Regions from separate parts of the Halopseudomonas maritima genome, predicted to be linked through region 1. Evidence: predicted binding sites of a transcription regulator. Region 1 holds the regulator's gene; each other region holds the start of a gene.
The links. The regulator FliA, encoded in region 1, starts transcription of late flagellar genes. The targets are predictions, from matches to a motif close to CTAAAGTTTNNNNNNNNNNNGCCGNTAA.
Positions count from the first base shown of each region.

Region 2: a site for FliA is predicted at 960-987, ahead of HV822_RS16960 (methyl-accepting chemotaxis protein). Genes of this name have one in related genera too.
Region 3: a site for FliA is predicted at 1,444-1,471, ahead of HV822_RS01700 (methyl-accepting chemotaxis protein). Genes of this name have one in related genera too.

Region 1 covers NZ_CP079801.1:3,293,731-3,295,998, reverse strand. The annotation lists gene HV822_RS15320 (protein phosphatase CheZ) at 1-100, opposite strand, end outside; gene HV822_RS15315 (chemotaxis response regulator CheY) at 128-505, opposite strand; gene HV822_RS15310 (RNA polymerase sigma factor FliA) at 727-1,464, opposite strand; gene fleN (flagellar synthesis regulator FleN) at 1,461-2,268, opposite strand, start outside.
Region 2 covers NZ_CP079801.1:3,662,994-3,665,261, reverse strand. The annotation lists gene HV822_RS16970 (DUF2058 domain-containing protein) at 1-103, shown strand, start outside; gene rloA3 (retropepsin-like aspartic peptidase RloA3) at 156-773, opposite strand; gene HV822_RS16960 (methyl-accepting chemotaxis protein) at 1,083-2,268, shown strand, end outside.
Region 3 covers NZ_CP079801.1:382,432-384,699, reverse strand. The annotation lists gene HV822_RS01700 (methyl-accepting chemotaxis protein) at 1-1,362, opposite strand, end outside; gene rnd (ribonuclease D) at 1,543-2,268, shown strand, end outside.

The sequences.
Region 1 (2,268 bases):
CAAAATCGCCGCTCTCAAGGTGGTCCACCAGCTGGCGCGCGTTGTCCTTGAGTGAATGTTCGAATTCCTGGGCAGTTGCCTGACCGGGATCCTTGCTCAAAGCCATAACCTGTACCCCGGCTGGATGTTATTTGGGCTGCACCCGCTCGAAAATCTTCTCGATCTTTTCTTTCAGCGCTTGCGCAGTGAAAGGTTTGACCACGTAGCCGTTCACGCCAGCCTGAGCCGCCTCGATGATCTGGTCGCGCTTGGCTTCGGCCGTCACCATCAGCACAGGCAGGTGCTTGAGACGTTCGTCAGCGCGCACCGCGCGCAGCAGATCGATGCCGCTCATACCGGGCATGTTCCAGTCGGTCACCAGAAAGTCGAAGTTGCCGCTCTGCAGCATCGGCAACGCGGTGCTGCCGTCGTCGGCTTCAGCCGTGTTGGTAAACCCAAGGTCGCGCAACAGGTTCTTGATGATGCGCCTCATCGTCGAAAAATCATCAACGATGAGAATTTTCATATTCTTGTCCAAGTCGACCTCCGTACAAACCAGGAAAAGTGCAGGCCTGCACTCCCAGATACCCATTGCCAATGGCCACACAAGCCGTAGAAAGATGCTCTGAACAGGAAACTGCTGCCAACTGCCTGTTCGGACGCGCCCTTCTTATGTGCCGTTACCGCACCCTGCCGGCCTTTTGCCAGTCGGGCAATCCGAGCATTGTCCGGATGTTGGCGACAAAATCAATCATTTCGCCAGTTTGTCAGCTTCGTCCGCAGGCGCGCCGCGCACTGACTGTGCAACTGACTGACCCGCGATTCGCTGACGCCCAGCACCGCCCCGATCTCCTTGAGGTTCAGCTCTTCGTCGTAGTACAACGACAGCAGCAACCGCTCGCGCTCGGGCAGGCCGTCGATTGCCTCTACCAGCGCCGCGCGAAAACGCTCGTCTTGCAAGCCGCTCAACGGCTCCTCATCGCCCTGCACATCTGCCGGAGCACCGGCTTCCAGCAGGTCGTCAAAACTGAACAGCTTGCTGCCGGCGGTGTCGCTGAGAATGGCGTAATACTCTTCCAGACTCATCTCCAATTCGGCGGCAACCTCGTGATCTTTAGCGTCACGCCCCAGTCGCGCCTCCACAGCGCGCATTGCATCGCTGACCATGCGGGTATTGCGATGCACCGAACGGGGGGCCCAATCGCCCTTGCGCACCTCATCGAGCATGGCGCCGCGAATACGGATACCAGCGTAGGTTTCAAAACTGGCGCCTTTGCCAAAATCGAATTTGCGGGAGGCTTCCAGCAGGCCGATCATGCCGGCCTGCATCAAGTCTTCAACCTGGACGCTGGAGGGCAAGCGTCCAAGCAAGTGGTAGGCAATACGTTTAACCAGCGGGGCATACTGCTCGACCAGGCGATCCTGCTGCTCTGCCGAGCCCTGAGCGCGTGTATACATGTTCAATCTGCCAACCTGTGCCGTCATAGACCGGTTCCTGCCGGCTGCACCAGGCGCTCGACAAAGAACTCTAGGTGACCGCGGGGATTGGCCGGTAGTGGCCAGGCATCCACCTTTTGGGCAATTGCCCGAATCGCCAACGAGGCCTTGCTGCGCGGAAAGGCCTCGAACACCGCGCGTTGCTTCTGGACAGACTTGCGCACCGCCTCGTCAAAGGGGACAGCGCCAACGTACTGCAGGGCGACATCCAAAAAGCGATCAGTCACCTTGGCCAGCTTAGCAAACACCATGCGCCCTTCCTGCGGTGTGCCGACCATGTTGGCCAACACGCGGAAACGGGTCATGCCGTAGTCACGATTAAGCAGCTTGATCAGCGCGTATGCGTCGGTAATCGAGGTGGGCTCGTCACAGACCACGACAAGCGCTTCTTGCGCAGCACGCACAAAGCTGACGACCGAATCGCCGATACCGGCGGCGGTGTCGACAATCAGCACGTCGATATTGTCGCCGATTTCGCTGAACGCCTGGATCAGGCCCGCGTGCTGCTGCGCACTCAGGCTGACCATGTTGGCCGCACCGGATGCAGCGGGCACGACACGGATGCCGCCTGGGCCGTTGACCATGACGTCACGCAGGTCGCACTGGCCTTCAAGCACATCGGCCAGCGTCGCCTTGGGCTTGAGGCCGAGCAACACGTCGACGTTGGCCAGGCCAAGGTCAGCATCGAGCAACACCACGCGCCGCCCCATGTCGGCCAGCGCCAGACTGAGGTTGACTGACACATTGGTCTTGCCGATGCCGCCTTTGCCGCCGGTGACTGCGATTACCTGA
Region 2 (2,268 bases), 370 kb from region 1:
CGCGCCGCACTGGCCTGTGCACGTTGCCGAGGTCAGCAAGCAGGCGGTGGACGAGGATGATCCCTACGCCGCGTATCAGATCCCTGATGATCTGATGTGGTAACAGGCAACAGCAAAGCAAAAGGGGCTGCCGGATTGGGCAGCCCCTTTTTGCATCAGGCGTCCGATTCCTCGGCAGCCTCTGCCGCATCGTTACCAGCACCGTCCCGCTCGCGCTGCTGCTGACGACGGCGCTCCTGATCATGTTGAGCTTCGGAGCAGCTGGGTTTGTGCATGAACGTCTCGGACACATCGATCAGGCCAATGTGCTCGATGGTGCGCCGCCCGATCAGCACCGGGTAATTCATGTCGCCACGGTCGCGCAGGGAAAACTGTTCCTCGTAGACCTGATCGCCCATGCAAATAGACATTTTCACCACCGGCCGACGCTCCGAGCCACCGGCGCCACGCACCAGAATTCGGCGGTAGACCGGCCGCTCAAAGTGCATGGTGATTTCTTCACCCGTATCAACATCTTCAACCGGCACGTCGTAGCGCACCCAGTCATTGCCCTTGTACTCAAACTCTTCCAGGTTGACCGCATGCATGGATGAGGTCAGCGCGCCAGAGTCCACCTTGATCTTGACCGCCGTGTACTCGGGCAGGATCAACCCCTTTTCAATCCAGCCGACAACCCGTGGAGCCGGGGCGCCATCCGCCTGGGCCAGCGTGCTGAGCGTAACGGTGCCCAGCAAAGCCGAGCACAGACCAACCACCTTGAAAAATGACTGCATGAGAAACCCTTGTCTGCCAAACAGCGGATGAAGCCGTCACAGTGACGGCGCAGGACGCCTTTATACCAGTGCCAAGGCGAAAACACGCGTTCTGTTTTATGAGAAAAGATCACAGAAACCGATTGTTACTTGCAAGCCCTGCGCACTTGAAGTCAAATCGCCATCACGGGTGACGGGAAAATACCGCTCAGGTTTTGACAGCATCAGCCGACACACTGGACACGCACACCACGCCAGCACCTCGCTGCCGGCACGGTGTCAGCCAAACACATAACAAGAAACATCACATTCAGCGGGTGGAGGTTGTACATGAAGCTGTTGCGCAACATTCGAATCAGCCAGCGGATCTGGCTGATCCTGATTATTGCATTGGTCAGTACCCTGACCGCAGAAGGCTTGTCGCTCTCGCACCTGCACAAAGAAATCCGAGAAGCCGAAATCACCAAGGCAACGCATCTGGTGCAAGTGGCCCACGACCTGATGGTTTTCTATCACCAGAAGGAGCTGAATGGCGAGCTGACCAGCGAGCAGGCCCGCAAGGAGGCGCTCGACGCCCTCTCCTCCCTGCGCTACAGCGGTAATGAGTATTACTGGGTCAATGACATGAATAACATCATGATCATGCACCCGCTGGCGCCGCAGACCGTCGGCACCGACCTCACCACCATGCAGAACGAGGACGGCGTCAACGTCATTTCCGAAATGGTTCAACTAGCGCGTTCCAAGGGCAGCGCCAGCTTCGAGTACTCCTGGCCCAAGCCGGGCGAAGAGGACGGCTCCGCCAAGATTGCCGCCTTCAAGCTCTTCAAACCCTGGGATTACATGGTGGGTACGGGTATCTACGTTGATGCCATGCAGGCCAAATTCCGCTCGGCGGTCATCAACTCTGTGGTGCTTAGCGCCGTGGTGATCCTGGCAATGTTCCTGCTGTTGTTCATCATTGGCCGCAGCATTTCTCAGCCGCTCGACAAGGTAGTCAACGCCATGCGCGACGTTGCCAGCGGCGAGGCAGACCTGACTCGACGCCTGGATGACGAGGCACGCGATGAGCTGTCGCAGATTGCGCATTACTTCAACCGTTTCAACCGCAACTTGAGCGACATCATCCAGCAGCTGGGTGACAGCGCCCGGCAGTTGATCAGCTCCAGCCATCAGCTGGACCAGATCAGCAATAACAGCCTGCGTGACATGACGCGACAGTCCGAGCGCATGGAGTTGATGGCCACCGCGATCAACGAGATCACCTATGGCGTGCAGGATGTTGCTCAGAACGCCAACGCCGCCGCGGAGGAAGTCGAGAAGGCCAACCAGGGCGCCGACAACGGTCGCGCACAGGTCGAGCGCACGATTGGCGAAATCAACCAGCTGTCGACGAGCGTTACCACCGCCGTCGAGCATATGGAAACCCTCTCCAGCGATGCCCAGGAAATCACCTCGGTGCTGGATGTCATTCGCAACATCGCCGAGCAGACCAACCTGCTGGCCCTGAACGCTG
Region 3 (2,268 bases), 1.0 Mb from region 1:
CTGCTCGCTGGTTGCTGCGCTGGAGACGGTTTGCTCTACGGTGCGCTCGGTGACGTCACGAATCTCTACCACACTTTGGGTAATGGCATCGGCGACCTGGCTTTGCTGCTCGACCGCCGAGGCGATCTCGCTGTTGCCCTCGCTGATCTGGCTGACCGCAGCGGCAATTTCTTGCAGTGATTCGCCGGCATCGGCCACCTGTTCAACTGATGCATGTGTCAGGCCGGCGCTGGCCTGCATGTCTTCAACCGCCACTTCAGTGCCATTTTGCAACGCCTCGATCATTCGTTGAATGTCATCGGTCGAGCTTTGTACCCGTTGCGCCAGTGCGCGCACCTCGTCTGCGACCACCGCGAACCCACGGCCCGACTCGCCCGCTCGGGCGGCTTCGATGGCGGCATTCAAGGCCAGCAGGTTGGTCTGCTCGGCGATTTCCCTAATCACGCGTACTACGCCGCTGATTTCCTGGCTGTGGCTCGACAGCTGATGCATGTGTTCGGTGCAGCGGTCGATACTGGTGACAAGACCTGTAATGGTCTGGCGTACTTGCAGCACCTGATCACGTCCGCGGGTGGCCAGGCTGTTGGCCTGGGTGGACTGGTCGCGTGACAGCGCGGTGCTGCCGGCGATGTCCTGCACGGTGGCGCTCATTTCGTTAACGGCTGCAGCCACCTGGTCGGTTTCTCCCTGTTGGGAGACCATGCCATCGCGTACCTGGCTCATCAGGCCGGCCAGCGCCATCGCGCCCTGATCCAGCTCCAGCGCGGCCTGGCGTACAGAGGATACTACCTGCTGCTGAGCCTGCTGCATGGCGTTGAAGGCTCGCGCCATGGAGCCGACTTCGTCCTGTGAGTCAGACTGCGCGCGCAGGGTCAGATCGCCACTGTTCTGCACCGCAATCATCACATCCCGCAGTGCCAGAATGTGCCGGGTGATAAAGGTGATAAGAAGTTGCGACACCAGCAGCACCAGCAGCATCAGCACCAATACCGTTGCGGCGTACAGGGGAGCTCTGGCCAGCAGCAAGTGCGTGAAATCCTGGCGCTCTACCGCCAGGGCTTTGCCGTCACCTGCCAGCCACGCGCCGGTATAGCGCTCTGCCTGGGCGCCGAGCTGACTGGCGTCCAGCCAGCGAGTGCTGCCGGTTTGTCCGCCCGGGGCGGTGATCCACTCTATGCCCTCGGTCTGGGCCTGGGTGCTCGGGCTGGCCGCGATGGCCTGAGCCAACTGTTGCCGTTGCTGTTCGATGCTGCGCTGCTCAACCCCGAGAGCAACCAGGACCAAGGCCAGTGTAGCGACAAAAGCGACACCGTTGACTGCCCAAAACTTGTATTTCAGTGGCAGGTTTTGAAGAAAACGCATGCATACTCCAGAGCACGATGGGAACGGAAGCGGTCGGCAGACTGGCCCCATTGAGGCGCCAGTATCCGTTGTCTTTGTGTTATATCGGTTGATTGCGGTCAAACTTGAAGCGCTCTGTCAGGCGCGGCAGAGCGGTAGTTGATCAGTTATACTGCGCGCAGTTTACAAATAAGGTCACCCATGACTACGCCGTTGGCAAAACCCCTGATGATTGATAGCGACGCCGAACTGGCTCGTTGCTGTGCGCACTGGCAAACCCTGCCGTTTGTTGCGGTTGATACTGAGTTTGTTCGCACTGAAACATTCTATCCGATTGCCGGCCTGATTCAGGTCGGAGATGGTGAGCGCGCCTTTCTGATTGACCCGTTGGCAATCGGTGATTGGACACCCCTGGTTACGTTGCTGCAAGACCCGACAGTAGTAAAGGTGCTGCACGCCTGCAGCGAAGATCTGGAAGTGTTTTCCCGCCTGTGCGGCGCGCTGCCGGCCCCGTTGTTTGATACTCAGTTGGCCGCCGCGTTTCTGGGTATGGACTTTTCAATGGGGTATTCCCGGTTGGTCAGCGAATTGCTGCGTATTGACCTGCCCAAGGATGAAACCCGCTCCGATTGGCTGCAACGCCCGTTGAGCTCCGCGCAAATTGAGTACGCCGCCCGCGATGCTCAGCACCTGGCCGAGCTCTACCAGATCATGGCACCACGGCTGGACGCTGCCGGGCTGACGGACTGGCTGTTGGCCGACACCGCCGAGCAGGTTGCGGCCAGCACGCAGGTGACTGAGCCTGAGCTGGCCTATCAGCAGGTCAAACAGGCGTGGCGTCTGGAGCCTGCCGATTTGGCGATTGTTCAGGTGCTTGCGGCCTGGCGCGAGCGCGAAGCCCGTGCGCGGGACGTAGCGCGCAACCGT